2 regions of the Streptomyces sp. NBC_00483 genome follow, and region 2 is predicted to be linked to the other one. Evidence: riboswitches for the same ligand, from Rfam matches in the RefSeq annotation. Region 2 holds a riboswitch; the other holds the start of a gene.
The links. Region 2 has a riboswitch for thiamine pyrophosphate ahead of thiO (glycine oxidase ThiO). Riboswitches for the same ligand answer to the same signal wherever they lie in the genome.

Region 1: another riboswitch for thiamine pyrophosphate. It lies ahead of OHA73_RS04525 (purine-cytosine permease family protein); the one in region 2 lies ahead of thiO (glycine oxidase ThiO).

What each region holds. Positions count from the first base shown of each region.
Region 1 is NZ_CP107880.1:1,053,506-1,069,013, forward strand. It holds gene thiD (bifunctional hydroxymethylpyrimidine kinase/phosphomethylpyrimidine kinase) at 1-672, opposite strand, end outside; gene thiE (thiamine phosphate synthase) at 669-1,403, opposite strand; gene thiM (hydroxyethylthiazole kinase) at 1,400-2,221, opposite strand; gene OHA73_RS04525 (purine-cytosine permease family protein) at 2,290-3,690, opposite strand; TPP riboswitch at 3,680-3,774, opposite strand; gene OHA73_RS04530 (family 2B encapsulin nanocompartment shell protein) at 4,189-5,607, shown strand; gene OHA73_RS04535 (family 2 encapsulin nanocompartment cargo protein terpene cyclase) at 5,662-6,984, shown strand; gene OHA73_RS04540 (geranyl diphosphate 2-C-methyltransferase) at 7,001-7,888, shown strand; gene OHA73_RS04545 (hypothetical protein) at 8,046-9,149, shown strand; gene OHA73_RS04550 (TetR/AcrR family transcriptional regulator) at 9,219-9,827, opposite strand; gene OHA73_RS04555 (family 78 glycoside hydrolase catalytic domain) at 9,938-12,667, shown strand; gene OHA73_RS04560 (MFS transporter) at 12,709-13,992, shown strand; gene OHA73_RS04565 (hypothetical protein) at 14,012-14,710, opposite strand; gene OHA73_RS04570 (TetR/AcrR family transcriptional regulator) at 14,835-15,485, shown strand; gene OHA73_RS04575 (TetR/AcrR family transcriptional regulator) at 15,493-15,508, opposite strand, start outside.
Region 2 is NZ_CP107880.1:3,151,630-3,167,137, reverse strand. It holds gene OHA73_RS13980 (sulfite oxidase-like oxidoreductase) at 1-446, shown strand, start outside; partial or broken gene OHA73_RS13975 (DUF4396 domain-containing protein) at 480-593, opposite strand; gene OHA73_RS13970 (deoxyribonuclease IV) at 664-1,530, opposite strand; gene pknB (Stk1 family PASTA domain-containing Ser/Thr kinase) at 1,579-3,528, opposite strand; gene OHA73_RS13960 (thiazole synthase) at 3,629-4,423, opposite strand; gene thiS (sulfur carrier protein ThiS) at 4,431-4,631, opposite strand; gene thiO (glycine oxidase ThiO) at 4,628-5,806, opposite strand; TPP riboswitch at 5,804-5,917, opposite strand; gene OHA73_RS13945 (hypothetical protein) at 5,970-6,317, shown strand; gene OHA73_RS13940 (NAD(P)/FAD-dependent oxidoreductase) at 6,437-7,678, shown strand; gene OHA73_RS13935 (Rv2175c family DNA-binding protein) at 7,773-8,138, shown strand; gene thiE (thiamine phosphate synthase) at 8,219-8,869, shown strand; gene metF (methylenetetrahydrofolate reductase [NAD(P)H]) at 8,975-9,895, shown strand; gene OHA73_RS13920 (hypothetical protein) at 9,941-10,825, shown strand; gene OHA73_RS13915 (phytoene desaturase family protein) at 10,936-12,432, opposite strand; gene OHA73_RS13910 (TetR/AcrR family transcriptional regulator) at 12,947-13,573, opposite strand; gene OHA73_RS13905 (YhgE/Pip domain-containing protein) at 13,609-15,508, opposite strand, start outside.

The sequences.
Region 1 (15,508 bases), 2.1 Mb from region 2:
CGAGGCGAGGGTGCAACCCGTGCCGTGGGTATGGGCGTTGTTGTGGCGCGGCGAGCGCAGCCAGTGCTCGTCCGTGCCGTCGGTGAGCAGGTCGACGGCCTCGCCGGGCAGGTGACCGCCCTTGATGAGCACCCAGCGGGGACCGTAGGCGAGCAGCCGCTCGGCGGCCCGCCGCATGTCACGTTCCGCGGTGTCGGCCTCGACCGCGACGCCGGTGAGTTCGGCGACCTCGTCGAGGTTCGGCGTGACCACCGTCGCCACCGGCAGCAGGCGGTCCCGTACGGCGTCGATCGCATCGTCGGCGAGCAGCCGGTCGCCGTGCTTGGAGACGCTGACGGGGTCGACGACGACGGGGGCCGGCACCTCGGACAGCAGCTCGGCGACCGTGACGACCATGTCGGGGGCGGCGAGCATGCCGGTCTTGAGCGCCTGCACGCCGATGTCGTCGACGACGCTGCGGTACTGGGTGCGCACGGCGTCGAGCGGGATGCTCCAAGCGCCTTGTACGCCAAGGGAGTTCTGGGCCGTCACGGCGGTGAGCACGCTCATGCCGTGCGCGCCGAGGGCCAGCATGGTCTTGAGGTCGGCCTGGATCCCGGCGCCTCCGCCGGAGTCGGACCCGGCGATGGTGAGCACGCGGGGCGGCGCGACCGCGGGCGGTGTCTCGGTCATGCGGAGGCATCCTTTCGGATACGGGGACGGGTGTGGGTATCTCGGCTGCCGGCCCAGTGGTCGGCGTAGGTCCGGGCGGCGACCAGTGGGTCGTCGGCGGCGCAGATGCCCGAGACGATCGCGGCCCCCGCCGCGCCCCCGGCCCGCAGGTGCGGCAGGTCGGCCGGGATGACGCCGCCGATGGCCACGGCGGGCAGCGCGCTCGCCCCGGCCAGTGCGGCGAAGCCGTCGAGGCCGAGCGGCTCGGGGGCGTCGTCCTTGGTGCGGGTGGTGTGCAGGGCGCCGATGCCGACGTGGTCGACGCGGGCGTCGGAGACCGCGGCGGCGTTCAGCTCCTCAGCGGTGGCCGCGCTCAGCCCCAACACCGCGTCGTCGCCGATGAGTTGACGTACGGCGGTGGCAGGCAGGTCGGACTGGCCCACGTGGACGCCCGTGACGCGTGCGCCGTTCGCCCGTGCGGCCAGGAACACGTCGACCCGGTCGTTGACGATCAGCGCGACGTGCTCGGGCAGGACCTCGGCGACGTCCAGGACGGTGCGCAGGAACTCCCGTCCGCTCGCGTGCTTCTCCCGGATCTGTACGGCGGTGACGCCCCCGGCCACGGCCTGCGCGACGGTCTCGGTCACGGTGCGGCCGCGGGCCGCGCACTGCGCGGTGTCGGTGACCAGATACACCGACAGGTCGACACCGGCATCCGTCGGCCGAGGGCGGGCCGTCATGTGTGCCGTCATGACACCTCCGCATGCTTCGCGAGGTCCTCCGGGGTGAGCGCGGCGAGCGCGTCCAGGAAGCCGACGGCGAAGCTGCCGGGTCCTGCCGCGGTCCGGGCCGCGGACTCGGCGGCGACCGTGTACGCGGTGGCCGCGGCGACGGTCGTCGCGAACCGGTCCTCGTCCACCGCGGCGAACGCGGCCATCACCGCGCCCAGCGCGCAGCCGCCGCCGGTCACGCGGGTCAGCAGGGCGTCCCCGTTGGCGATCCGGGCGGTGCGCGTGCCGTCGGTGACGTAGTCCACGGGCCCCGACACGGCGACCACGCTGCCCGCCGTCCGCGCGAGCTCCGCGGCCGCGTCCTCGGCGTCGTCGACACCGTGGGAGGCGTCCACGCCCCGGCCGCCGCCGCCCGCGCCCGCGAGCGCGATGATCTCGGAGGCGTTGCCCCTGATCACGGTCGGCCGCAGCGCGAGCAGGTCGGCGGCCAGGGCCGTGCGTACGGGCAGCGCGCCGATGGCCACCGGGTCGAGCACCCACGGTGTGCCCGCCTCGGTCGCGGCGCGCGCCGCCTCGGGCATGGCGGCGCGCTGCTCGGCGCGCGGGGTTCCGAGGTTGACCAGCACGCCCGAGGCCACGCGGGCGAAGGGCCCCGCCTCGTCGGGGATGTCGACCATGGCGGGCGCGGCGCCCACCGCGAGCAGCACGTTGGCGGTGAACCCGGTGACCACCGCGTTGGTCAGGCACTGCACCAGCGGTGCGTCGTGCTGTACGCGCCCGAGCGCCTGCGCCGCGAAGGCGACGAGGTCATCGGGGCGGCCGGGGGGCGTCTGGTGCATGGGGTGACTCCAGGTACAGGAGGTGCGACAAGTACAGGTGGTGCGAGGTACAGGGCTCGTACGGCAGGTCAGCCGCGTCGCCGCAGCCGCAGCGGCGCGTACACAACGGCGGCCACGAGGAACGCTACGTAGTACGACACGTCCGCGCCGTGCAGCGCTTCGGCCACCGGGCCCACGTACAGGCTGGTGTCCATGAACGGGACCGCCGCGGCGAAGGCCGCCGCGAAGGCCAGCAGGGCCGGCCAGGCGGGCTGCCGCCGCTCGCGCTCGGCGGCGAGGTCGAGCGGCGCTCCGGCCCGCGCCCTGGCCCGCGCACGCCAGTCGACGAGGACGATCGCCACGAAGCCGGGGATCCAGTACCCGACGAACAGCAGCACATTCTGGAACCGTGCGGTGGTGTCGGCGGCGTGCATCCACAGCACCAGCGGGAAGCCGAGCGCGGCGGCGAGGGCGGCGGCCGCCGGGCGCGGGATGCGCACGCCGATGGTCTGCAGGGCGAGCGAGCCGCTGTAGTCGTTCATGGCGTTGCTGCACAGCGCGGCCAGCGCCACCGCGAGCAGCCCGAACGCGCCGACCGCTCCCCCGCCGAGGATCTTGTCGACCCCGGCCGCCGTCTGGTCGGTCAGCACGGAGGCGCCCCACAGCCCGAGCGCCTGGACGGCCACGAACGACACCAGCAGGCCGAGCAGCGTGTACCAGAACATGCGGGTACGGGAGGTGGTGGCGGGCAGGTAGCGGCTGAAGTCGCTGGCGTACGGCGCCCAGGACAGACTGAGGCTCAGCGCGATGGTGCTGGTCAGGACGAACGCGCCGGCGCGGTCGGCCCCGTGCACGGAGCCGTGGGCGGCCGGGTGCACGCCGTCGAGCAGCCGCCAGGCGATCAGCGCGAACGCGGCGCCGAGCACAAAGGTCATGACGATCTGCAGCCGGTGGATGGCCTCGTAGCCGAAGACACCGAGCAGGCCCTGAGCGAGCAGCATGACGAGGACGCCGGCCCAGAACGGCCAGCCGAACAGCCGGGCCAGCGCGTCGCCGCCGAACAGGCCGATCAGCGCGTCCCACGCGATGGACGACAGCCACTGCAGCACGCCCGGCAGCACGACGCCCCGCCCGAACGCGAGCCCGGCCAGCGGCAGTTGCCCCGCCCCGGTCCGGCTCCCCCACGTCCCCAGGTAGGCGGTCGGCACCGCCCCGACCAGGGTGCCGAGCACGACGGCGGCGAGCGCGGTCGCGAAGTCGAGGCCGAGCGCGATGCCGACGGTGCCGGTGAAGACGCCGGTCATGGTCAGGTTCGGGGCGAACCACACGGTGAACAGGCGCCCGGCCCCGCCGTAGCGGTTGCCCTCGGGCACCGGTTCGATGCCGTGCCCCTCGATGCCGAGGTCGCCGGGTGCCGCGGGCATCCGCCCGTCGAAGGCGCCGCTCTCGCGGTCGGCAGGCAGGCCATTGGAAACATGCGCGACAGGCATGAGACATCCCTCCGCCAGTACGAACTGGTTCAGGTTCGACGGGTGTGTTCTCAGCCCTCGGGTGGGGCACCCCGTGTCCGGTTACGGCGGCCAGGGTAACGCGATGGCCGGGGTCGGTGCGCGCGTGGGTTCCCGTTCCGCCATGCCGCCTCTACCTTGCCCCGTGCAAAGTCCGCAATGAGGACCTGTGCGGCAGCTGGCCGACTTCCATCGGGTTTGCGATGCCGCGGCGCCCTCCCGCCGCGTGGACACAGGGCCGGCGTCCGCAGGGGCACACCACGAAAACGGGCCGAGATCCATCGGTCACCGGGCAAACACCGCGCGGCCTTGATCATCGCATCGAGCTAATGTCACCGGCTTTCCTTGGTTGGGCGGTCGAGGCGGCCCTTACGGTGATCCAGGTTCTGGACGCATTACCCCTGACATATCCATCTTTCCTTCTTCTGTCCCGTTGTTACGGGCAAGCGCGCTTTCGCCCGACCAAGGAGAGCTCACTCGATGACCGTTGACTCGACCACGCCGGACACCGCGTCGGTGCCGCGGCAGCAGACCAGCCTCGGCACGGCGGCCGCCCGCAACCTCGCCACCACGACCAAGTCCGCACCGCAGATGCAGGAGATCACCTCGCGGTGGCTGCTGCGGATGCTGCCCTGGGTCGAGACCAAGGGCGGCGTCTACCGGGTGAACCGCCGCCTGACCTACACCGTCGGCGACGGGACCATCGAGTTCATCCAGGACGGCGGCGACGTCCGGGTGATCCCCCGCGAACTCGGTGAACTGGCGCTGCTGCGCGGCTTCGACGACGTCGAGGTGCTCACCACCCTCGCCGACCGGTGCGTGCAGCGCGACTTCCGGGCCGGCGACACACTGGTCGAGCGCGGGGCACCGGCGGACAAGCTCCACCTGATCGCCCACGGCCGCGTCAGCCAGCTCTCCGAGGGAGAGTACGGCGACGAGGTCGCGCTCGACGTCCTCGCCGACGGCGACCGCTTCGGCGACAGCGCACTGCTGGACGAGGACGCCCGCTGGGAGCAGACCGCGGTCGCCGAGACCTCGGGCACCCTGCTCACCCTGTCGCGCTCCGACTTCGCGGCCGTGCTGTCCGCGGCGCCGCACCTGCGGGAGCACGTCGACGAGTTCAAGTCGCTCGCGAGCCGGGGCCAGAACCATCGAGGCGAGGCCGAGATCCCCATGTCGGCGGGGCACGTGGGCGAGCACGAACTGCCCGGCGCCTTCGTCGACTACGAGGCGAAGCCGCGCGAGTACGAGCTCTCGGCCGCCCAGACGATCCTGCGGGTGCACACCAGGGTCGCCGATCTCTACAACGAGCCGATGAATCAGACGAAGGAGCAACTCCGGCTCACCATCGAGGCGTTGCGCGAGCGCCAGGAGCACGAGCTCGTCAACAACCGGGAGTTCGGCCTGCTCCACAACGCCGACTTCAAGCAGCGCCTCCAGCCGCACTCGGGTCCGCCCACGCCGGACGACCTGGACGAGCTGCTCTGCCGCCGCCGCGGCTCGAAGTTCTTCCTGGCGCACCCCCGCACGATCGCGGCGATGGGGCGCGAGTTCAACGCGCGCGGGCTCTATCCCGACCACGTCGACCTCGGCGGCCAGCAGGTGCCGGCCTGGCGCGGGGTGCCGATCCTGCCCTGCAACAAGATCCCGGTCACCAAGGAGCGCACCAGCTCGATCCTCTGCATGCGTACCGGCGAGGACAACCAGGGTGTCGTCGGCCTGCACCAGACCGGGCTGCCGGACGAGTACGAACCGGGGTTGTCGGTCCGGTTCATGGGCGTCGACGAGCAGGCCATCACCAAGTACCTCGTCAGCACCTACTACTCCGCCGCGATCCTCGTGCCGGACGCGGTCGGTGTGCTGGAGAACGTGCAGATCGGCCGCTGGCCCAGCAGGTAGCGGAGCAGGACCTTCGGCCGACCGCCCCACCAAGGAGCCCTCAAGGAGACATGGATGCCCCCGCCTGAGCCGACACCTCCTCAGTCGAGCCTGCCGGAAGCGGTCTCCCGCTTCGGGGCGCAGGTCCTGGCCGACGCCGCGGCCCGCGCCCGTGACATCGCCGCCGTCACGGGCGGCGCGCCCCGAGTGGCCCCGCCGGCCGCCGAGGCGCCCACGGTCGAGGTGCCGACGGCCCCGGTGCCCGCGGCCGAGGTGCCTGCGGCCGAAGTCCCGGCCGCGACCGCCGACTTGGAGCGGCTGCTGCGCGGGCCCAGCGGCCTCGGCACGGCGGGCCTGCGGCTGACTCCGCGAGCGGAGCCGAGTCCGTCGGACCCGGCTCCGACGCCAAGTACCGCGAAGGGCCGGCCCGTTCCCGGCCTGTACCACCACCCGGCGCCCGACCCCGATCCCGTACGGGTCGCGGAGGTCGGCCGCCGGATCAAGGCCTGGGCGCTGGACGAGGTCGACCTGTACCCCGACGACTGGGAGGAGGAGTTCGACGGATTCTCCGTGGGCAGCTACATGGTCGGCTGCCACCCCGACGCACCCACCGTCGACCACATCATGATCGCCACCCGGCTGATGATGGCCGAGAACGCGCTGGACGACTGCTACTGCGAGGACCACGGTGGCTCGCCCGTCGGCCTCGGCTCCCGGCTCCTGCTCGCGCACACCACGCTCGACCCGCTGTACACGACGCGGGAGTACCAGCCGCAGTGGGTGGAATCGCTCTACGCGGACGCGCCCCGGCGCGCGTACCGCTCCGCCATGGAGTACTTCGTCCAGGCCAGCAGTGATTCGCAGGCCGACCGCTATCGGCACGACATGGCCCGGCTGCACATGGGCTACCTCGCCGAAGCGGCCTGGTCCGAGCACGACCACGTACCGGAGGTGTGGGAGTACCTGGCGATGCGCCAGTTCAACAACTTCCGCCCCTGTCCGACCATCACCGACACCGTCGGCGGCTACGAACTGCCGGCGGATCTGCACGCCCTGCCGGACATGCAGAAGGTCATCGCGCTCGCGGGGAACGCGACGACCATCGTCAACGACCTGTACTCGTACACGAAGGAACTCGACGCTCCCGGACGGCACTTGAACCTGCCGGTCGTGATCGCGGAACGCGAGGACCTGTCCGACAAGGAGGCCTACCTCAAGTCGGTCGAGGTCCACAACGAACTCATGCACGCCTTCGAGACAGAGGCCGCGGCCCTGGCCGCCGCCTGCCCGCTCCCGAACGTCCAGCGCTTCCTGCGGGGCGTCGCGGCGTGGGTCGACGGCAACCACCAATGGCACCAGAACAACACCTACCGCTACAGCCTGCCCGACTTCTGGTAAGAGATAGGACACATCAGTGACCAGCACCGAACTCACCGCCACGGCCCCCACGACCACCCCGTACATCCCCGAGCCGGCCACCCCCTACCAGGGGGACATCGCCCGCTACTGGGACGGCGAGGCCCGGCCGGTCAACCTGCGGCTCGGCGATGTCGACGGTCTGTACCACCACCACTACGGCATCGGCGCCGTCGACCACTCCGCGCTCGGCGACGGGACGGGTGACGCGAACGAGCAGAAGCTGATCGCCGAGCTGCACCGTCTCGAGTCCGCACAGGCCGAGTACCTGCTCGGGCACCTCGGTGACATCGGGCGCGACGACACCCTGGTGGACGCCGGCTGCGGCCGCGGCGGTTCGATGGTGATGGCGCACCAGCGCTTCGGGAGCAAGGTCGAGGGAGTCACGCTCTCCGCCAAGCAGGCCGACTTCGCCAACGGCCGGGCCGAGGAACTCGGCATCCAGGACCACGTCAGGGCGCGCGTCTGCAACATGCTGTCCACCCCGTTCGAGACCGGGCAGATCTCGGCGTCGTGGAACAACGAGTCGACCATGTACGTCGATCTGCACGACCTGTTCGCCGAGCACTCCCGCATCCTGGAGGTCGGCGGCCGCTACGTGACCATCACCGGCTGCTGGAACCCGCGGTACGGCCAGCCCTCGAAGTGGGTGTCCCAGATCAACGCGCACTTCGAGTGCAACATCCACTCGCGCCGGGAGTACCTGCGCGCGATGGCCGACAACCGCCTGGTGCCGCAGACCGTCATCGACCTGACGCCCGACACTCTTCCGTACTGGGAGCTGCGGGCCACGTCCTCGCTGGTGACGGGGATCGAGGACGCGTTCATCAACTCGTACAGGGACGGCTCGTTCCAGTACCTGCTGATCGCGGCGGACCGCGTCTGACCGTCCGCTGACCACCAGGGAGGGGCCGTTCGCGAGCGGCCCCTCCCCCCTTCGACACACCCGGCGTTCGCGCCTGTGCCATGATCCGTCGACGGCGGCCGGCCCTGGGGAGGGACCGGCCGCCACTTACACGGCACGACACAAGGGGAGTTCACAAGTGAATCCGGGTGGGGATCAGAGCGGTTCGTCGCTGTCGGACGAGGATTGGGAGCGCTTCCTCCAGGAGTCCGAGGACGGTGTGCGGGACGCTCCGAAGGAGCCGTCGGCGCGCGCCCGCATGGTGACGCGCCGTTTGCAGGAGGAGGACGCCCGGCCCGATCCGTGGCGTTCGCACCAGCCGGCCCGGCGGCGCCACCGTACGGGTTGGTACGTGCTCGGCCTGGTGGCGGCGCTGGCCGTGGTGGTCGTGGCACTCGCTCCGGGACGGGTGACGGACTGGTTCGGGTCCGGGTTCGGATTCGGGTCCAGCTCCGCCTCCGACGAGACGACACCGCTCGCCGCGTCGCCGCCACCCGCGGGGTCGGCGGAACTCCCCACACTGGCCGATCCGTTCAAGGGCTCCCCCGCCGCACGCTGGGCCTCCGGAACGGCCGGGATCTCTCTGCCCGCGGCCCGGGCCACCGGCTGGATGAGCAAGGCCCAGGTCGCCCGGACCCTCGAACGCTCCCGGGACTTCCTCGCCGCGTCCAGCCTGGACCCCGGGGTGCTGCGCGGCGAACACCCCGCCGAGGCCATCGCCCTCATCAACCCCCACCAGCCGAAGGAACGCTCCTTCCTGGACAGGTCACTGACCTCACCGAGCGAGAAGTACAACCCGCTCGTCCTGTTCAGCCGCTTCGACGCAACGAAGGTCGAGCCGGCCGGCGACGTGGTCAAGACCCGTGGCCGCATCACGTACCGCGCGGGCGAGAAGGGTGCGCTGGAGGTCACCACCGACGTCACGTACGTGTACCCGGTGATGAGCGCGGAGACCGGCGACGACCGTGTCACACGCGTCATCGTCCGCCGCGAGGTCGTCATGAACTGGCCCGACCCGGCGAAGGTGATCACGGAGCCGGGCACCTTCTCGGTCGTCTCGAACCGCGTGGACACCACCAACGCCGGCTGCGAGACCTACACCGGCTACCTCACCCCGACCTTCACCGCCGAGCACGCCGCCGGCGACGGCCCCGTGGTGGACCCGTACGACCGGAGCGTCGCGATGGACGAGCGGATGGGCGGGGCCGGGGACGAGAAGTGCGGGGTCGCTACGCGGTCGTGAACCGGAGGGGGCGGCGCGTCCGCCGAGCGCCCCGCCCCGCCCCGTCCTGCCCCTCGCCGACCCGATCCATCATGGGCGCAGTGACTCGGCCAGCCGCTCCAGGTGCCGCCTGATGTCGGCGAGCAGGTCGGTGCGCCCGCCGGACAGGACCCACTGCAACTGAAGGCCGTCGGACACGGCGATGCACTCTCGTGCGATGGCCTCGTAGTCGACGTCCTCACGGAAGAAGCCCTTCCGGGCACACGCCTCGAAGCGTGCCGCGAGTTCACTGATCGTGCGTTGGTACCTGGCCGCGAAGAGCTCGTGTGCGGCGCTGGACGGGTCCGCCGCCTCGGCGCTCAGCGTGACGAACAGTTCGATGAGTCCCGGCTCGGAGACGAATCGTCGGGTGACCGCGAGCAGGGCGTCGATCAGCGCGTCCCCGTCGGCGTCGGCCGAGGAGTCCACGAGGGCGGCCGCGACATCGAAGCGATGCTCGGCGACCGCGAGCAGCAGGTGCTGCTTCGACGGGAAGTGGTGCAGCAGGCCGGTCGCCGTGATGCCCACTTCCTTGGCGATGCCCGTCATCGAGGTGTTCGCATACCCCGTTGTCGCGAACCGCTCGGCGGCCGTCGCGACGATGCGGTCCCTTCTCTCCCGTCCCACGGCGTAGCTGCCTCGACGTCTCGACTCGCTCATGCACCGCAGCCTATCCCCGAAAACCGAACCCATTGGCTTTTCATTGAAACCCGAGTACTTTCGGTTTTCGTTCTCGCCGCCCGACGAGGCATGTCACGAAGGAGCCGCCGGTGGTCGCAGCACCCGTCACCCACCTGACCGTCGAGTACCAGCCCGCCGCCCTCGCGATCGCCGTGCCGTGCCCACGCCTGTCCTGGGTGCCCGGACGGGAGCAGTCCGCTTACGAGATCGAGGTACGTGCGGCCGGTGAACTCGTCGCCCACACAGGGCGCGTGCCCAGCCGGGAGTGCCACCTGGTGGAGGTGCCGGATCTTCGCCTGCGTTCCGACACCGACTACGAGTGGCGCGTGCGCGTCTGGGACACGGACGGGGCGGTGAGCGGCTGGGCCTCCGCCCGGTTCGGAAGCGCGCTGCTGTCCGCGGACGACTGGACGGCCAGCTGGGTGCTGCCGAAGGCGCGCCCCACCGACATCGAGCGGTGGACCCTGCTCGACTGGGTCACCGGCCGCCGCCCCCAACAGGAGGCGAGCGAACGCCTCGTACCGGTGCAACTGCTGCGCCAGCGCTTCGATCTCGACGCCCCCGTGGTGCGAGCCCGCCTCTACCTGACGGCCCGAGGCATCTACACCGCGGAGCTGAACGGCCGACGCGTCGGCGACGAGGTCCTGGCGCCCGGCTTCGACAGCTACACCTCCCGCCTCTCCGTGCAGTGCTACGACGTGACCGATCTGCTCGGCCGCGGCGACAACATCCTGGGCGTGGCGCTCGCGGACGGCTGGTGGGCCGGGCGGATCGGGCTGACGGGGTCGAGCGCCCAGTTCGGCGCCACCACCGGCGCGCTCTGGCAACTGCACGTCGAGACGCACGACGGACAGCGCCACCGTGTCACCTCCGACGGTGACGTGGTGTCCGCCGAAGGACCGTGGCCATACGCGGACCTCTTCATCGGCGAGCGCTTCGACGCCCGCCTGTACGACCCGGCTTGGAGCACACCGGGCTTCGACGACACCACCTGGAACCCGGTCGAGACCGAGCCGACCGACCCGGGCGTGCTCGTTCCCTTCGCCGGGGAACCGGTCCGCCGCGTCAACGAACTGCCGGCGCTGTCCGTTGCCCCGGACCCCGACGGCGGCTGGATCGCCGACTTCGGGCAGGTGGTCGCGGGCCGCGTCAGGATCACGCTGCGGGCGCCGGGCGAGGGTGACACCGTCACGCTCGAACACACCGAGACACTGGACGCGGACGGCCGCTGGTTCGAGAACATCGATGGCATCAACAAGGAGCAGCGCGACACCTACGTCGCCGCCGGCCGCCCGGCCGAGACATACGAGCCCTCCTTCACCTTCCACGGCTTCCGCTACCTACGGGTGCGCGGGATCCAGGCCCCGCCCCACCTCGACGACCTGCGGGCGGTGGTGCTCTCCAGCGACCTGCCCCAGACCGGGTCCCTGCACCTGTCCGACGAGCGCCTGGACCGGCTGCACCGCAACGTGGTGTGGAGTCAGCGCGCCAACTTCCTGTCCGTACCCACGGATTGCCCGCAGCGCGAGCGGGCCGGATGGGCCGGAGACATCCAGGTCTTCGCCCCCGCGGCGGCCAACAACGCGCTCGTCGCACCGTTTCTGACCCGATGGCTGGACAACCTGCGCGCGGACCAGGACAGCGAAGGGCGTATCCCGATCCTCTCCCCTCGCTCGACCTACGACGACCAACTGGCGGACACCGCCGAGGGGTTCGGCTCCATCAAGGCCTGCGCCGGGTGGAGCGACGCCATCGCCCTGGTGCCCTGGGTGCTCTACGAACGCTACGGCGACCGGCGGGTGCTGGCCGACACACTCGATGCCGCGCTGCACTGGATCGACCACCAGCGCGGCAGCGCCGCCGAGTTGCCCGAGCGGCTGCGTGACACCGCCCTCACACCCGAACAACACACCCGCCAGGCACTCCTCTACAACGCGGGTGAACACTTTGGCGACTGGCTCACACCGAGCACCCTGGAGGGACGCCCCCTCCACGAGGCCATCGGCATCGCGCCGAAGCTGACGGCCGAGCTGATCGCGCCGATGTTCCAGGCACAGACGCTCACGGTCACCGCCCGATCCGCCGCCGCACTCGGCCGCACCGCCCTCGCCGCGCGACTGCGCGACGAAGCCGCACACGTCCGCGCGGCCTTCGCGGCCGAATACGTCGATGCCGAGGGACGTCTACCGGTCGCCCTGCAAGGCCCGTACGTCCTGGCCCTCGCCTTCGACATGGTGCCGGCCGCGCAACGCCCACTGCTCGTCGACCATCTCGTACACCTCATCACCGAGCGCGGCGAGCGCCTGGACACCGGATTCCTCTCGGTTCCGTATCTGCTCGATGTCCTCTGGGACGCCGGCCACGCGGACCTCGCGCGGCGCCTGCTGTGGCAGGACACGTGCCCGTCCTGGCTGTACGAGGTCGACCGCGGCGCCACCACCATCTGGGAGGCGTGGGACGCCATCACGCCCGACGGCACGGTCCGCGCCGTCTCGTTCAACCACTACGCCTTCGGCTGCGTCGACGACGTGCTGTACCGGCGCATCGCCGGCATCCGGGCCACCGCCCCGGGCTACCGCTCCGCGGTGCTCGAACCCGACCTCACCGGCCCGTTGGACCACGCCGACGCCGAGGTGTGGACACCGTACGGCCCGCTCCGCGTCGACTGGACCGTCACCTCCGGTGTCGCCGCGATCCACACCGAGATACCGCACGGCGTGGACGCCGTACTGGTCGCGGCCGGCCGCTCCGTCCAACTCGCCCCAGGTACCCACTACTTGCACATCTCCCTGCCCGCACAGGAGCACGGCAAGAAGTAGCACTACACCCCACGGTCATGCTTCGGACAAAGGAGTTCCCGATGACCGCCAACGCACTCCCGCTCACTCCGGCGAACGCCTCCGTCACCAACGACACGGGCCCACGCCGCGGATTCATCCTCGTTCTCGGCCTCGCGGTCGGCTCCCTCAACGGAGTCCTGCTCGCCGCCTCGATCCTCACCCTCTCCATAGCGGCAGGCGGCATCGACAGCGCCCGGGCCACGACCGTGCTCTCCGCCGCCGTCACGGCCGGTGGGGTCGCCCAACTCGTGGGCTACCCCTTGGTCGGCCGACTCAGCGACCGCACCGCGTCACGATTCGGCCGCCGTCGCCCCTACCTGTTCAGCGGGGCGGTCGTCATGGCCATCGGCGGCGCACTGGAGGTCGTCGCCCGCTCGACCACGGTCCTCGCTCTCGCCTACGTAACCCTGTCCATCGGCGCGGTCTGCGCCCTCGTGGCATGCAACGCGATCGTCCCCGACCAACTGCCCGCCGAGCGCCGCGGTCCCGCGTCCGCGGCCATCGGACTCGGCGCCCCCATCGGCGCCGTGGTCGGAATCTTCCTGGCCCAACTCGGCCAGCCGGACCTCGGACTCATGGTCCTTTACCCCACCGCCCTGGGCATCGCCTCGGCACTCGTCCTCGCGGCGTTCATCACCGACCGGCCGATCGGCCGCGCCGAACGCCCGCGGGTCACGCTGCGGATGACGTTGACGACCTTCTGGGTCAACCCGGTCCGCCATCCCGCCTTCGGGCTCGCCTGGCTCAGCCGCTTCTGCATCTTCTTCGGCGTCTCCAGCGTCAACGGCTACCAGGCCTTCTACCTGATCACGGTCCACCACATCGACCCGGCGACCGTCGGCACGAGCGTCCTGATGGCATCCCTTGTCGGCACTGGCACGGCCGTGCTCTTCTCACCGCTCGCCGGAAAACTCTCCGACAAGGTCGGCCGGCGCAAACCCTTCGTCATCACCTCCGCGGTGCTGTTCGCCGCCGGACTCGTCCTCACGGCTCTCGCCCGCGACTTCCCCGCATTCCTCGCCGCCGTGGCCGTCACCGGCCTGGGGCAGGGCATCTACTTCGCGGTCGACTTCGCCCTGATCACCGAGGTCCTGCCCGACCTGGACAACACCGCGAAGGACCTCGGCATCATGAACCTCGCCATGTCCCTGCCGTCCTCGGTCGTCCCCGCGATCGCCCCGACGCTCCTCGCGATCGGCGCGTCGACCGCAGCCCCGCAGAACTACGCCGCCCTGTTCGGCGCCGGAGCGGTCGCCGCCGTCATCGGGGCCCTGGCCATCACCCCTATCCGCGGGGTCCGATAGCCGCCCACACGCGCCCAGTTCAGGCACGAGCCTCCGCGGCCGCAACGATCCAGTTCCTGAACTCCACGGCGTAGTGCCGCATATGGTGGTCCAGAATGTCCTCGGGGCAGGCCGTGGGGAAGTAGACCGTCAGGCTCGCGGTGAACCCGTCGGCGGTGTCGCCGAACTGGATCAGCGCCCGCCCGACGACGGTGCCGTCCTCCAGGAACAGGTTCGAGGACTTCTTGTTCGGGAACTCCGCCTCCGGCAGGAGTTCGGCCGCGTCGTCGGCCCAGGCCATCGCGGCCGTCCCCCAGCCGCCCATGTAGAACGAGCAGACGTGGGGGCCGATGTTCTCCACCACGCGCGCCCCGATCTCATCGGCGCCCATCACGTAGTGCTCGGGGTGGGCGGCCAGGAGCGGGCGCTCGTCGCCGCCCTCGAAGGCCGCGTCCATCCAGGCCAGGAACTCGCCCGAGGTCAGACCGCGCGCCGTGAGCACCGTCGTGCCCGCGTTGAACTTGCCGTCGGAGGTGCGCGCGCACTCCCGCAGGAAGGCGTTGCCCTTCTCGATGTCCTCGGCCAGCAGGTCGAGCAGGCCCTCGCGGCCCAGTCGCGTCCGGAAGCGGTCCAGGGCGCGGCGCGCGTAGAACAGCTCCATGTCGTCGATGCTCCCGGCGCCGGTGGGCCCCGAATCGAGCGTCACGGTCACGGCCTGGGCCTTCTGGTCGTCGGTCACGGGCAGCTCCTCCAGTCAAATGCGAACGTGCATGTACATTCGCTTTATGGCGATGAGAGTAGCCAGAGCGGGACACCCCTTGTCAACAACCGCTGCCATGACCGCCGTCGATACGATGCGGGGCATGACCGACCAGCACGACCGCCCGGCGCCGTACCGACAGCCCCAACAGGCGCGCAGCGCCGCGACGCTGGCCCGCGTGCTGCGCGCGGCGGAGGAGATCGCCGCCTCGTCCGGCCTGGAGGAGATGACGATCACCGGCGTCGCCGCACGCGCCGGCGTCTCGGTCGGCACCATCTACCGCCGCTTCGAGGACAAAGAGCAGCTGATCAACGCACTGACGGAACGGATGCTGGAACGGCGCGAGGCGTACGTGACCGAGCAGCTGAGCAAGGCCGAGCCGTCGCTCCCGGGCGTCATGGACGCCTACGCGCACGCCCTGCTGCACTCCTTCGCCGACCACAGCAACCTCTTCCCCGAACTGCTGCGCACACGGGGGACCAAGCCTCCGGACCGCGGGGCGCGCACCATCACCGAGGTCCACCGCCTTCTGCTCGAGGCAGCGGCCCCCTATGCCGGCGAGATCCGCCGCTCCGACCCGCACAAGGCGCTGGACACCGCGGCCCGCGCCATCCTCGGCGCGTGCTTCCACAACTCCGTACGCCCCGACCCGGCCACCGGCGAGCAGGCCCAACGCCAGTACGCGGACGAACTCAGCGACATGGCGATCGCCTACCTCCTCACGCCCGACCGCCGCGGCGCCGACCGCACTTGAGGCACCCTTAGCCGTCGACGGCC
Region 2 (15,508 bases):
AGTTCGCGGCGCTGCCGTACGGGACCGTGGTCGGCGATCTGCACTGCGTCACGAAGTTCAGCATGCTGGCCGCCGAATGGGGCGGCGTACGCGCCTCCACGATCCTGGAGCTCGCCCCTCCCGGGCCCGATGTCACCCATGTGATGGTGTGGGCCGAATACGGATTCTCGTCCAACCTGCGGCTGTCCGACTTCGCGTCCGAGCGGGCCATTTTCGCCACGCACAAGGACGGCGAACTGCTCACCGCGGAGCACGGTTTCCCGCTGCGCCTCGTGGTGCCCCACCTGTACGCCTGGAAGGGCCCGAAGTGGGTGCGCGGCGTCGAGTACATGACGGCGGACCGGCGCGGATTCTGGGAGGAGCGCGGGTATCACAACGTGGGCGACCCGTGGCGTGAGCAGCGGTACTCGTACCAGGAGGGGCCCGGGGAAGGGCCCGAGTTCTAGGCCTCTCGCCAGGCTTCCGGTACCCCCTGGGGGTCAGTGGTACTGGTGCACTACCGCGTGGCCCTTGCCGCGGCCGACCATCCAGCGGTTGACCGGGGTCGTCACCACGAAGGCGATCGCCGGCGAAGCGGCGAGCGCGACCCGGAACGCCGACATGAAGTCGGCGCCGGGCCGTGCGTGCTCCGCGCAGCGTGAGCGATTGACGTCCTCGTTGACGTCAGGCGCTGCGCAACCCCTGCAGTCGGGCCACGTCGGCCGCGTGCCCCTCTTTGCCGCCGGGTGTCTCGATGACCAGGGGAACGTTCTCGGTCGCGGGGTGGGCCAGCAGCTCACGGAACGGGTCCTCGCCGATGTGGCCGGAGCCGATGTTCTCGTGCCGGTCCTTGTGGGCGCCCACGACGTCCTTGGAGTCGTTGGCGTGGATCAGCTTGAGGCGGCCCTCGCCGACCGTGTCCACGAGCAGGTCGAGGGTCTGCTTCATGCCGGCCGGGCCCGTGAGGTCGTGGCCCGCCGCGAAGATGTGGCAGGTGTCGAGGCAGACGCCCAGCTTGGGGTGGCGGTCGAGGACGTCGAAGTACGGGCCGAAGTCCCAGGTGCGCGAGCACAGCGAGGCGCCCTGGCCCGCGGTCGACTCCAGGAGCAGGAACGGGTCGTCTTCGTGGGTCAGCTCGTCGAGCAGCGGCAGCATGCGCTCGCGGACCTGCGCGAGGGCGACCTCACGCTCCCGGCCGCCGGTCGCGGAGCCGGTGTGCACGACGACGCCGAGGGCGCCGATCGCGCGGGCCCGGCGCAGCGAGTGGCGCAGGGAGTCCACGGACTTGTCCACGGTCGCCTCGGTGTGCGAGCCGAAGTTGATCAGGTACGGGGCGTGGACGTACGCCGGGATGTTCTCGGCGGCGCACTGGACGCGGAAGTCCTCGTCCTGCTTGGGGTTGCCGGGCGGAGTGGCCCAGCCGCGGGGATTGGCCACGAAGACCTGGACGGTTTCGGCCTTGAGGTCACGGGCGTAGGAGAGGCCTACGGACGCGAGGCCGCCGGCCACGGGAACGTGACCGCCGATCGGGTTGCGGATGCTGCTGTTCACCCGGCCCAGGGTGTCATGCGTGTTCGAACGCCCGCGGCCGGGCCGCCGCTACCGGATGGTGATCGTGATGCTGGAGCCCTTCGGGGCCTCGTCGCCGCCCTCCACCGACTGGCTCTTGACCGTGTCACCGAACAGGCCGAGCAGGCCGCGGTTCTCCTCCGCCTCGAAGCCCGCCGCGCTGAGCTGAGACTTCGCCTCGTCGACCTTGAGGCCCGTGACATCGGGGACCTCGACCATGACGGGGCCCTTGGAGATCGTCAGGGTCACCGTGTCGCCCTCGGCGAGCTGCTTGCCCTCCGCGGGGGACTGCCGGGCGATACTGCCCTTGTCCTCTTCGGAGTTGACCCGCTTCGTGGAAATCTCGGCCTTCAGGCTCGCGTCCTCGAGGTCGGCGATGGCGTCCTGCTCGGACTCGCCCGTGACGTCGGGGACGTCGACGGGGGAGCCCTTGGAGACGACCAGGGCGACGGCGGAACCGGCCTTGCGCGTCTTGCCCGCGCCGGGATCCGTGCTGATCACCGAGCCCTTGGCGATCTGGTCGCTGAACTTCCTGGTGGTCATGCCCGGTTCGAGATCGCGCTTCTTGAGATCGCTCTTCGCCTTGTCCAGCGGGGTGCCGCTGAGGTTGGGGACCTTCACGGTCTTCGCGCCCCTGGACACGGTCAGGTCCACCGTCCCGCCGTTGCGGATGCGGTCGCCGGAACCCGGGTCGCTGTCCATGACGGTGCCGCGCTTGTACGTGTCGCTGTACGCGCGCGTGACCGTGCCTCGCTCCAGGTCCGCGTCGGCCAGGCGCTTCTCGGCCTGCGTCTGCGTCTGGTTGAGGACGGACGGGACCTTCGTGAACTGGCCGGAGTTGATGTACCAGACGCCGGTGCCGAGGCCGAGGACCAGCAGGACCGCCGCGAGAATCGCGAGGGTGCGGCGCTGCGGGCCGCGACCGCTGCCGTGCGCCGGCCCGGGGGCCGTGGGAGGCAGGGGCGGCGGCATCTCCAGGCGGCTCGTCCGGTTGAGCTGCGCCTGGTCCGCGGAGTCCGTGGGCAGCGGCAGCTGTACGGGCGTGCCCAGCGCGCGCGGGATCACACTCGTACGGTCGTCGGCCCCCACGTACTCCGTGTCGAGCGCCTGCGGCGGCACCGCGTCCAGCTGGACGTCGGTGAGCGTCGACCGGGCGCCCCTGGCCTGCCCGAGGAGCGCCACGGCGTCGTACGGGCGCACCTCGGGGGTGCGCGCCGTCGCCGACGCGACCAGTTCGTCGAGCTCGAAGGGGAGGCCGGGGACCGCCGCCGAGGGCGGGGGAACGTCCTCGTGGAGGTGCTTGTAGAGGATCTGGGCGGGGGACTCGCCCGCGTGCGGCTTACTGCCCGTGAGCATTTCGTAGAGCACGACACCGCACGCGTAGACGTCGACGCTCGGTGTCGCCGTGCCGTTCTCGATCTGCTCGGGCGCCAGGTACGAGACCGTGCCGAGGACCGCGCCCGTGGTGTTCGTGACCGTGTCCACCGCGCGGACCAGGCCGAAGTCCGCCACCTTGACCCGGCCGTCGTCCCCTATCAGGACGTTCTCCGGCTTCATGTCGCGGTGCACGAAGCCGGCGCGGTGGGCCGCTCCCAGCGCGGCGAGGACCGGCTCCAGGATGTCGAGGGCGGCGCGGGGCCGCAGCGCGCCCCGGTCGCGCAGCACGTCGCGCAGGGTGCAGCCGGCGACGTACTCCATCGCCAGATACACGTACGCGCCGTCGGTGCCCTGGTCGTACACCCCCACGACGTTGGGGTGCGAGAGGCGGGCCACCGACTTGGCCTCGCGGATGAAACGGTCGACGAACGAGGCGTCGGCGGCCAGCGAGGGGTGCATCACCTTGAGCGCGAGCACGCGGTCGAGGCGGGTGTCCACGGCCCGGTAGACCGTGGCCATCCCGCCGACCGCGATGCGTGCGTCGACGCGGTACCGGCCGTCGAGCACGTGCCCGAGCAACGGGTCCTGAAGGGTCGTGTCCACGCAGGCGAGTGTACGAGGAGTGACCGACAGGCAGACCGCGTGCTGCCGGACTGGGCCCGTCCTGCAGCACAGCTGTGACCGGCGTCGCCGTGCGCCCGTGTCAGAAGGCGGGGCGCTCCGGGTCGAGCCGCGCCCGCCCCTCCATGGGCGAGGACGCCTCCGCGAAATGGCGCTTGGGGATGCGCCCCGCGCGGTACGCGAGCCGACCCGCCTCCACCGCGTGCCGCATGCCCTCGGCCATCAGGACCGGCTCCTGCGCGCGGGTCACCGCCGAGGCGAGCATCACACCGGCGCAGCCGAGTTCCATGGCGAGTGTCACATCGGAGGCCGTGCCCGCGCCCGCGTCCAGGATCACCGGCACGCGCGCGTGCTCGGTGATCAGCTGGAAGTTGTGCGGGTTGCGGATGCCGAGCCCGGAGCCGATGGGGGAGCCGAGCGGCATGATCGCCGCGCAGCCCACGTCCTCCAGCTTGCGGGCCAGGACCGGGTCGTCGTTCGTGTAGGGCAGGACCGTGAAGCCGTCGTCCACCAGCGTCTCCGCGGCGTCGAGCAGCTCGATCGGATCGGGCAGCAGGGTGCGCTCGTCGGCGATGACCTCGAGCTTCACCAGGTCGGTGCCGAGCGCCTCGCGCGCGAGGCGGGCCGTCAGGACGGCCTCTCCCGCGGTGAAGCAGCCGGCCGTGTTCGGCAGCACCCGGATGTTCAGCTTCTCCAGGACGGAGAGCACCGAGCCGTGCACGCCCGCGTCCACGCGGCGCATCGCCACGGTGGTGAGTTCGGTTCCGGAGGCCATCAGGGCGCGCTCCAGGACGTCGAGGCTGGGCGCCCCGCCCGTGCCCATGATCAGACGCGAGGAGTACGCGTCGCCCCCGAGGACGAAAGTGTCGTCGGCCATGGACGGTTCAGCCTCCTTGTACGGCCGTGAGGACCTCGACGCGGTCTCCGTCGGAGAGCGCCGTGGCGGGCCATTGCGTGCGGGGGACGACGATTTCGTTGAGGGCGGCGGCGACGCCCTTGGGGGCGGTGGTGAGCGTGGTGACCAGGAGGTCGAGCGTGGTGCCCGCGACCACCGTGCGTGGCTCGCCGTTGATGTGGACCTTCATGCGGGCTGCTCCAAGAGGGCGGTGCCGAAGCGTTGCGGTGTGAACGGGCGGGCCTCTTCCGGGAGTTCACCCGTGGTCAGGGCGTGCGCCATGGTGTCGCCGGTGATCGGCGTCAGGAGCACGCCGTTGCGGTAGTGGCCGGTGGCGAGGAGGAGGCCGGGCAGGACGGTCGGCCCCAGCAGCGGGGCGTTGTCGGGGGAGCCGGGGCGCAGACCCGCGCGGGTCTCGGTGAGCGGGAGTTCGGTGATGCCGGGGACGAGTTCGTGGGCGTCCCGCAGGAGTTCGTAGACGCCTCCCGCGGTGACCGTGGTGTCCCAGCCGAGCTCGTTGCTGGTGGCGCCCACGACGAGTTCGCCGTTGACGCGCGGCACCAGGTAGATGTGGCTGCCGCGCACGACCGCGCGGACCGTGCGGCTGAGGAAGGGCGCGTACCGCTTCGGCACCGTCAGGCGCAGCACCTCGCCCTTCACGGGGCGGACCGGCGGCAGCACCGCGTCGGGCACCCCCGCGAGCTGCCCGCTGCGGCTGCCCGCCGCCAGCACGACCTGGTCCGCGGCGAGTTCGGTGCCGTCGGCGAGGACCGCGCCGCGCGCCCGGTCGCGGACGACACAGAGCCTTTCGGCCCACGACCGGTGGAAGGTCACGCCGGAGCGCTCACAGGCCGTCACGAGGGCGCTCGCGAGCCTTCTCGGGTCGATCTGGTGGTCCCCGTCGACGCGTAGTCCGCCGCGCACTCCCGGGGCGAGCATCGGTTCGAGGCGGCGGCAGTCGCGGCCCGAGAGCCACTCGGACCCGAGCCCCGACTTCGTTTGCAGCGCGTGCAGTTCGCGCAGGTGGGCGCGGTCGTCGGCGTCGAGCGCCACCGCGAGCGTGCCGCACGCGCGGTAGCCGAGGTCCTGCCCGGCGGCCTCGGACAGCTCGGCCGCGAAGTCCGGGTAGCGGCGCGCGGAGGCGAGGTTCAGGCCGAGCAACGTCTGCTCGCCGTGGTGGAGTTCGGTGACGGCGGCCAGCATTCCGGCCGCCACCTGGGCGGCCCCGCCGCCTGGTTCGGGGTCCGCGACCGCGACGGAGAGACCGCGCTGCGCGGCCCGCCAAGCGGTGACGAGACCGATGATGCCGCCACCGACGACGAGGACGTCGCAGGTGTGCGAATGAACGGATGGCGTCGACGACATGGGCGTCAAGCCCCTCCCTTCGCCGGTATGACCCGGATCAGGTTCGTACGGTCGAAGGCCGCTCCAGCCTCCCTCTCAGCCCGCTGCGTACGGGCTCCCGCGAGTGCTCTACGTTGGCCACCCTAGCCGTTCACCATGGCCTCCAGTAAGGGAGTCTCAGCCCGTGGCCCGTTCTCTCGACGGTCTTGTTCTGTCCCCTGTTGTCGACCAGGCACCGGGGCAGGTGGGTACGCGGACCCGCTTCACGTACCGGGAGAGGGACGGCCGGATTTCGGCCGCCTACGTAGGCGGCGATGTCGTGGAGGGGCACCTTGTGGGCACGCGCTCCGGGGACGGGATCGACTTCCGCTACGTACAGCTGAAGACCGACGGAACGACCTCCTCCGGGCACTGCGTCTCGACCGTGTCCGAGCTCCCGGACGGCCGGGTGCGCCTCGACGAGACCTGGGAGTGGGAGTCGCAGGCGGGCAGCGGCACCAGCGTGGTCGAGGAGCTCCCCGGCCGGGTGTGAGCGCCGCGGCGCCGCCCTTGTCTTGATCGCTAAACCGCCGGCACATGTGCAGGACGTCACGGCGCGGGAGTGGCCCGCACCGCTGACTGACGAAAGATCAGGTGCCTAAGGTTGATCCCGTGAGTGAGCAGCGGAGCGGGAGCGGAGCGCCTTCGGGGCAGCGGAACGTCGTCATCGTGGGCGCGGGCATGGCCGGTGTGCAGACGGCGGTGGCGCTGCGCGAACAAGGCTTCGCCGGCGCGGTCACGCTGCTGGGCGCCGAACCCCATCAGCCGTACGACCGGCCTCCGCTGTCCAAGGCGGTGCTGCTCGGCAAGGCCGAGGGCTCGGCCTTCGACGTGGACTTCGAGGCGCTCGGCGTCTCCCTGGAGCTGGGCCGCGAGGTGACCGGGCTGCGGCCCGGCGACCACGAGCTCGACACGGCCGAGGGCCCGGTCCCGTACGACGTGCTGGTCGTGGCGACCGGCGCCGAGCCCGTCCAGCTGCCGGGCACGCGATCCGCCCCCGGAGTGCACCTGCTGCGCACGCTCGACGACGCCGAGCGGCTGCGGCCCGTCCTCGCCGAGCAGCACGACGTGGTGGTCGTGGGCGCCGGCTGGATCGGCGCCGAGTTCGCCACCGCGGCCCGTGAGGCCGGCTGCCGCGTCACGGTGGTGGAGGCCGCGGAACGGCCGCTGACCGGGGCGCTGCCCGCCGAGATCGCCGCCCCCATGGCGGCCTGGTACGCCGACGCCGGAGCCCAGCTGCGCACCAACGCGCGCGTGGAGAGCGTCGAGCCGGGCATCGTGGTCCTCGACGACGGCACGCGGCTGCCCGCGGGAGCCGTCGTCGTCGGCATCGGCGCCCGCCCCGCCACCCGCTGGCTGGCCGGCTCCGGCATCGAGCTCGGCGCCCACCGCGAGGTCATCGCGGACGACGGGCTGCGCACGTCCGTGCCCGACGTGTACGCGGTGGGGGACTGCTCCTCGTTCCCCTCGGGGCGCTACGGGGAGCGCCTCATGGTCCACCACTGGGACAACGCGCTGCAGGGGCCGCGCACGGTGGCGGCGAACATCGTCGGCGAGACCCCGGCGGTGTACGACCCGGTGCCCTATTTCTGGTCCGAGCAGTTCGGCCGGTTCGTGCAGTACGCCGGGCACCACGCGGGCGCCGACACGACGGTGTGGCGCGGCAACCCCGCCGGCGCCGCCTGGTCGGTGTGCTGGCTGCGTGGCGGCGCCCTGGTGGCGGTCCTCGCCGTCGGCAAGCCGCGTGACCTGGCCCAAGGGCGCAAGCTCATCCAGGCGGAGACCGCGCTCGACCCGGAGCTCCTCGCGGATCCGGCCCGCCCGCTGAAGTCCGCGGTGACATCCAAGGCGTGACAGAACGTGCCGGAAGGGGCGAAACGGGAGTAGCCGTGGCCCATCCGCACCGGCCCGGCTTCCGAGTGTCAGTCCGGGATGGCAGGCTTGTCCTGTGACCGAGATTGACGCAAAGATCGATGCTCTTGTCCCTGCCTGGCTCACCCTCCCCGACATCGCGGAACAGCTCGATGTCGAGGTGACGCGTGTGCGACAGCTGGTCAAGGAAGGCCAGCTGATCGCCGTGCGCCGCGGTGAGAACAGGGCGCTGCACGTGCCCGACGCCTTCATCGACGGCGACAAGATCGTCAAGGGGCTCGTCGGCCTCCTGACGGTTCTGAGGGACGACGGCTTCAGCGACGAAGAGATGCTGGAGTGGCTCTTCACCCCCGACCCGAGCCTGCCGGGCACGCCCGCGCAGGCCTTGAGCGAGAATCGCGGCACGGAGGTGAAGCGCCGCGCCCAGGCGCTCGCCGTCTGACCTGACAACTGTCCGGCGTGCGCACCGCGAGCCTCGTGGTGCGCACGCCACCGACATCGCACGACCCACGGGGGGACTTCATGGCGGAATCGTCCAAGCGCGCGCTGCTCGCCGATGCGCGGCTCTACCTGTGCACCGACGCGCGCAGGCGCCAGGGTGATCTGCCGGAGTTCCTCGACGCCGTGCTGGCCGGCGGCGTCGACATCGTGCAGCTGCGCGACAAGGGCATGGAGGCCGGCGAGGAGCTGGAGCACCTCCAGGTGTTCGCCGATGCGGCCCGTCGCCACGGCAAGCTGCTCGCGGTCAACGACCGCGCGGACATCGCCCACGCGATCCGCTCGGACGTGCTGCACCTGGGCCAGGGCGACCTGCCGGTCCCCGCGGCCCGCGCCGTCCTCGGCGAGGACGTGCTCATCGGCCGCTCCACGCACGCCGAGGACGAGGCCGCCGCGGCCGCCGTCCAGGAGGGCGTGGACTACTTCTGCACGGGCCCCTGCTGGCCGACCCCGACCAAGCCCGGGCGGTACGCCCCCGGCCTGGACCTGGTGCGTTACACGGCGGGTCTGGGCACGGACCGCCCCTGGTTCGCGATCGGCGGCATCGACCTCACGAACCTGGACGAGGTGCTGGAGGCGGGCGCCCGCAGAGCCGTCGTCGTCCGGGCCATCACGGAGGCCGACGATCCGGCCGCCGCGGCAGCCGAGTTCGCGAAGCGCCTGCGTGCCGTCTGACCCGCGCGGTCCCGAAGAAATCCGCCGGTAACGGCCGTCCTGGTGGCCTGTCCGCAAGGTGGACGGGGATTAGGGGCTTTGGATATCCGTCAGTAACCTGCCCGTATGGCCCTAGGTACCGCTTCCACCAGGACTGATCGTGCCCGCACCGTGCGCGACATGCTCGCGCCCGGCAAGACGGCTTTCTCGTTCGAGTTCTCCGCGCCGAAGACCGCGAAGGGCGAGCGCAACCTGTGGAACGCCCTGCGCAGGGTAGAGGCGGTCTCGCCCGACTTCGTCTCCGTGACGTACGGCGCGGGCGGCTCCACGCGCGCGGGCACCGTCAAGGAGACCCAGCAGATCGTCGCCGACACGACGCTGACGCCGGTGGCCCACATCACCGCCGTCGAGCATTCGGTCGCCGAACTGCGCAACATCATCGGCCAGTACGCCGACGCCGGTATCCGGAACATGCTCGCGGTCCGTGGCGACCCGCCCGGTGACCCCATGGGTGACTGGATCTCGCACCCCGAAGGCCTCACGTACGCGGCCGAACTCGTTGAATTGATCAAGGAGTCCGGGGACTTCTGCGTCGGTGTCGCCGCATTCCCCGCGATGCACCCGCGCTCGGCGGACTGGGACTCCGACGTGCGGCACTTCGTCGACAAGTGCCGCGCGGGCGCCGATTACGCGATCACGCAGATGTTCTTCTACCCGGAGGAGTACCTGCGGCTGCGCGACAAGGTCGCCGCGGCCGGCTGCGAGACGCCGATCATCCCGGAATGCATGCCGGTGACGAGCGTGCGCATGCTCGAACGCCTGCCCAAGTTGAGCAACGCGGACTTCCCTCCGGAGTTGAAAGAGCGAATCCTCACAGCAAAAGACGATCCAGCCGCTGTACGCTCCATTGGCATCGAGTTCGCTACGGAGTTTTGCGCCAAGCTGCTTGACGAGGGAGTGCCGGGTCTGCACTTCATTACGCTCAACAACTCCACGGCGACGTTGGAGATCTACGAGAACCTGGGCCTGCACCAAGAGCGGGGCTGACTTCGCCGTACCCACCAGGGCTACGGCCGTACGAGAGGGGCGTACATGGGCTGGGCGGTCCTCTATGTCGCGTTCGGACTGGTGGCACTGTGGCTCCTCGGTGAGGTCCTGCTGCAGTACAAGGCGCGGCTGCGCTGGCGGCTGCTGGCCTTCGGCGGCTTCCTCGGAGTCGTGATCGGTGTCCTTATTCCTTCGGTGTACGTCATCGGGGTCGGGGCCATCGCGTTCGCGATCGGGCAGACGTACGTCACGCTGTCGTTCCGCCGCGGGTTCGCCGCGGGCTGGTCCCTCAAGGGCGTGCCGGGTGTTCCCGGCATCGACCGGGGGCGGCGCTCCGAGAAGGAGCTGCACCAGGACCCGACGCTCCAGGTCTCGGACCTGGAGTACGAGCAGGCGCCGCAGGAGTACGCGCCGGTCCCCGAGTACGCGCCGGTCCCGGAGTCGGCGGCCGAGAGCACGGCCGTGTACGCCCCGGAGCCGATGCCCGACGACACCAGCCAGTACGGCGTCTATCAGGACTCGCCGTACGCCCAGACCGCCCAGGCGGCGCACGGGATGCAGGACTACGGCTACGACGCCGGGGCCTACGGCTACGACCAGCAGAGCTACGGCTACGACCCGGCTCAGCAGCCGTATGCCGCCCCGTACTCGGACCCGTACATCGGGACGCAGACCTACCCGGCGCAGCCCCAGTACGGCGACCCGTACGCCGCCGGGCAGGGCTACGCCGACCCGTACGCGCCGGCCGCGGGCTACGGCGGGGAGACACCTCCCGGCGGCGTCTGGGTACCGCAGCAGCGCAACAACGACGGGCAGCAGACCTACGGCGGTGAACTGCCGCCCGAGCAGCAGTACCCGGCGTACCCGCAGCACGACCCGAACGCCGGTTACGACAACAACGGGTACAACGAGCAGCAGTACAGGTACTGAGCCAAGTACCGGACCTGGTACCGAACCAGGTACTGAACGCGGAGCCCCGAGCAGCCTGAGGCGCTCGGGGCTCTTTGCGGGCTACCGCAGTTCACGCAGGCGCCCATGGCTCACTGCGAGCCCTGGAAGTCCGGTCCTTCCACGATCAGGCCCGCCACCAGCGCGCCGGACATGCCCGCGTGCGGCAGGCCGCCGCCCGGGTGGGACCAGCCGCCCACGGTCGTCAGACCGGGCAGGGCCGTGGTGTTCGGCGCGTGCAGCAGCTCGCCGCCCGCCGCCGCGAGCGCGGGGGCCGGCACGGCGCCGCCCTCGGCCCCGGTGGCCTCTGCGATGTCCTGCGGGGTGCGCACCTCGTGCCACAGCAGCCGCTCGCGCAGGTCGGGCACCGCACGCTCGGCCGCCGCGAGGACCCGCTCCACGTCGGCCTCGCCCACGCGCGCGTGCGACGGAACCGTAACCGTGAGCGTCACCGCCTCGTGCTCGGCGTCCGGCACCGCCGTCGCCTCATCGGTGCGCAGCACCGCCACCGTCGGTCTCGAAGGTGCCGCGCCGCCTTCGAAGAGCCAGGCCAACTCGGCGTCCCGGTCCGCCCCGTGCACGACCGTCCGGTGCGGGGTGGCCGTCGGCCGGGCCCCGCGCAGCGCGAGGTGCACGGTCATCCGGCTCGGCCACGCCGACTCGCGCTGGGCCGGCCCCTCGGCGCGCACGGGCCGACCCGGAAGCAGCCCGCCGAGCACGCCCGGGGCGACGCCCGCCACCACGAACTCGGCTTCCTCCACCGTGCCGTCGGCCAGTTCCACACCGGCCGCGCGCCCGTCCTTCTCCACGATCCGGGTGACGGCCGAGCCGAATCTGAACTCGACCTTCCGCTTCAGGCAGCGCGCGTGCACGGCGTCCGCGAGGGCCCGCATTCCGCCGGTCACCGCCCATGTCCCGAACGTCTGCTCCATGTAGGGCAGCACGGCCGCGCTCGCAGGGGCCGTACGGGGATCGAGACCGCTCGCCAGCGCGTACTGCTCAAGGAGCGCCACGAGGCGCGGCTCCCCGCCCAGCTCGAGCGCACCGATCTCGGCGAGCGTCGCCGCCGCGCGGTCCTTGCGCAGGACCCGCTTGTGCACGACCGCGGGGTACGGCTCGCGGTCGGCCAGCACCTGCCAGTTCGGCCACAGCGGCTCTTCGAGCAGCGGGCGCCGCGAGCGGTCCCAGGCCTCCCGCGCGCGGTTCATGAACGCCGACCAGCGCCCGCCCGCGCCCTGACCGATCGCCGCGTCCAGCGCCTCGGCGACGCCAGCCCGCCGCGCGTTCGGCAGGTCCGTCGTCGTGTCGTCCGCGAAGACGTGCCGCACGGCGGGCTCGATCTGGGTGAGGCCGACGAGGTCCTCCAGCGGCTCCTTGCCGGTCTTGATGAACAAGTCCCGGTGGACCGCGGGCAGATGGAGCAGCCCCGGGCCCGTGTCGAACGCGAAGCCGTCGCGCTCGATGCGGCCCAGTGACCCGCCGTACGTCGACGCGCGCTCGAAGACCACCGGTCGGTGGCCCGCGACGGCCAGCCGAGCGGCGGCCGCCATGGCGCCCATCCCTGCGCCGATCACCGCAATTCGTGCCATGCCAGGGACCTTATCCGCCACCACTGACAACACCGCCGCCAGGTCGCGGCGGCCGGTGGACCGCTGAGTGCGGGCACGCAGTGCGCCTGGGCCTGAGCGCGGACGTCTGAGTATCCGTACCTAGTCGGGGAGATGAGTAGATACGCGGATGGGTCCGGACCTGCGCAGACGGAAGAGTGGAGACCACGGAGAGGGGCACGGATGCGGCACCGCCGACACGGGGCGGCGGAACGGATCGAGTGCCTCTTGCCGCTCCTCTCGCCCGCAAGGGCGGGAGTGAGCACGGGGGACCCTGGAGGGAGACCTAACGGGGGTCCAACGGGGGAAACGGGGGATCCACGGGGGAACAACGGGGATCCACGGGGGATGCGCCGGTCCGGTGAGGCCTGAGAACGACCACAGGCCCTGCCGGACCGGCGCTTCATTTGTGCCGGGCTAGGGTCCTTCTGACGCACCAGACCCCGCGACTCCAGCAAGATCCGTCAGAAGGGCCCTAGGGCCCGGCAGCTGTGCCTCAGGCCTTGCCCGTCAGCGGCTGCCCGCCGCCCACGCGCCCCTGGAGCAGCAGCGAGAGCGCGCCGTGCACATCGTCCAGCGAGCGCTCGGGCTGGAACGCCTGCCAGTCCAGGGCGGCCACGAGGACCATGCCCACGAGGGCCGCCGCCGTGAGCGGCACATCGATCTCCTCGCTCAGCTCACCGCTCTCCACCGCGGCCCGCAGAACGTCCTCGACCACGGCCACCGTCTCGTTGCGGACCACGGCGAGCGTGGACTGCCAGGCACGGTTGGTGCGCCACAGCTCGGCGACGTAGAGCTGGGTGAAGGCCGGGTACTGGTCGATGAACTCGAGACCCGCACGGATCATCGCGTCCAGGGCGTCGACCTTGCTGCCGCCGTTCTCGTCCGACTTCTGCGCCGCCTCCCGGAGGGAGGCGGAGAGGAGCCCGACGCCGTGCCGCAGCAGCTCCTCGAAGAGGACCGACTTGCTGGCGAAGTTGTAGTAGACCGTGCCCTTCGCGACCCCGGCCCGCTCGGCGATCTCGTCGACCGTGGTGGCGGAGAAGCCCTGTTCCGCGATGAGCGTGACCGCGGCCTCGTAGAGCTTCTGCCGGGTGGCCTGGCGCCGTGTGCTGCTTTCCATGCCCCTGATTCTCACAGGAGCCGATGTGGGCGCGCTCACAGGCTCAGCTCCGGGTGCAGCCGGTCCAGCGTCCACACCTGCTTGCGCCGGGCCGTCCACGCCGTGAGAGCGAGCGCGCCCACCGTGAACGCCGTGAGCACCACGCAGGCCTGCCACACGGGCCCGAGCCCGCCGCCGGAGATCAGTCGCCGCAGGGCCTCGACGACGTAACTCATCGGCAGGAACGGGTGCAGCGCGTTGAAGAAGCCGGGGCTCGTCTGCACCGGATAGGTGCCGCCCGCCGACGTCAGCTGCAGCATCAGGAAGGCGAGCACAAGGATGCGGCCCGCCGCCCCGAAGCGCGCGTTCAGCCACTGCACGATCGCCGCGAAGCACGCCGTGACCAGGAACAGGAAGCCGACGGTTCCCGCCGCGTGCAGCATCTGCAGCCCAAGTGCCCAGTGCAGTACGGACATCAGGGCCGCCACCTGTAGGAACCCGAGCGCGGCCACGGGCAGCCAGCCCGCGAACGCCACCCTCCAGGACGAGGAGCCGGCAGCGAGGGCGCGCCGGTTCATCGGCTGGATCAACATGTAGGCGACCATCGCGCCCACCCACAGGGAGAGCGGGATGAAGTAGGGCGCGAAGCCCGTCCCGTAGTTGGGCGCCTTGTGCAGCGACTGGGAGGCCAGCTGGACGGGGTCGGCCATCACCCCGGTGCGCTGATCGCGGTCCTTCTTGTCGTAGTCGGGGATCTTCTGCACGCCGTCGTGCAGTCCGCCGGCGAGCTTGCCCGAGCCGTCGGCCAGCTGGAACATGCCGCCGTTCAGGTCGTTCGCACCGGTCTTCAACTCGCCGACCCCGGAGTTGAGTTCGGCCGATCCGGACTGCGCCGTGCCGAGCCCCGTGTGCAGCTTCTGGGCGCCCGCGGCGACCTGGCCCGCCCCGTCGTTGAGCTTGTTGATCTGGGCGACCGCGTTGTCGAGGTCCTTGTCGAGCGTCGGGGCGTTCTTGGCCAGGGCCTCGGACTGCTCCTGGAGCGTCGCCAGGTGGCTGTCCATCTGGCCGAGGTTCCCGTGCTCGTCCTGGATGAGCGTGTTCAGGTCGTCGGAGATCGTGGCGACGTCGTTCGCGGCCGTCTTGGCCTTCTTCAGGTCCGGGCAGGCGGGATCGTTGATCACCGCCTTCTCGCAGCGCCTTTCGTAGACGGCGTCCAGGGCGTCGGACCCCGCGTGCGCGCCCGTGCGCGCGGTGGGGGCGATCCTCACCAGGTCGTCCAGGTTGTGCCGGACGCCCGCCGCGGAGTCGGCGACGAGCCGCGCCGTGTCGGCGATCGCCTTCTTGTTGCCCTTCAGGAAGGGGCGTACCTGATCGGCGGCGCCGTTCACCTTGTCGGCGAGCTGTTGCGTGCCGTCGGAGACCTGTCGGGAGCCCGATTCCAGGTCACCGGCTCCGGTGGTGAGCTTGGTCAGGCCGCTCTCCAGGTCGCCGCTGCCCTTCTTGGCGTCCTTCAGGCCGTCGGCCAGGTCCTTCGAGCCCTTCTTGGCCTTGCCGATGCCACCCTCGAGCTGGTCCGCGCCCTTGGCCGCCTTCTGCGTCGCGTCATGGATGTCCGAGAAGGACACGAAGATCTTGTCGAGGAACGAGCGCGACGCGTTGCTCGACGCCGCGGAGCGCACCTCGGAGAAGACCGTCCGGGAGATCTGCCCGACGATGTAGTTGTTCGCGTCGTTCGTGCGCACCTGGAGGGCGCCGGTCTCGGGCGACTCACCCGAACTCGACGCGATGCGCTTGCTGAAGTCCTTCGGCATGGTCAGCGACAGGTAGTACGTGCCGTCCTCCAGGCCCTTCTTGGCCTGCGCGGAGTCGACCTCGTGCCACTGGAAGGTGTCGCTGTCGTACAGCCCCTTGGTGATGTCGTCGCCCGCGGTGACCTTCTTGCCGGCGGCCGTCGCT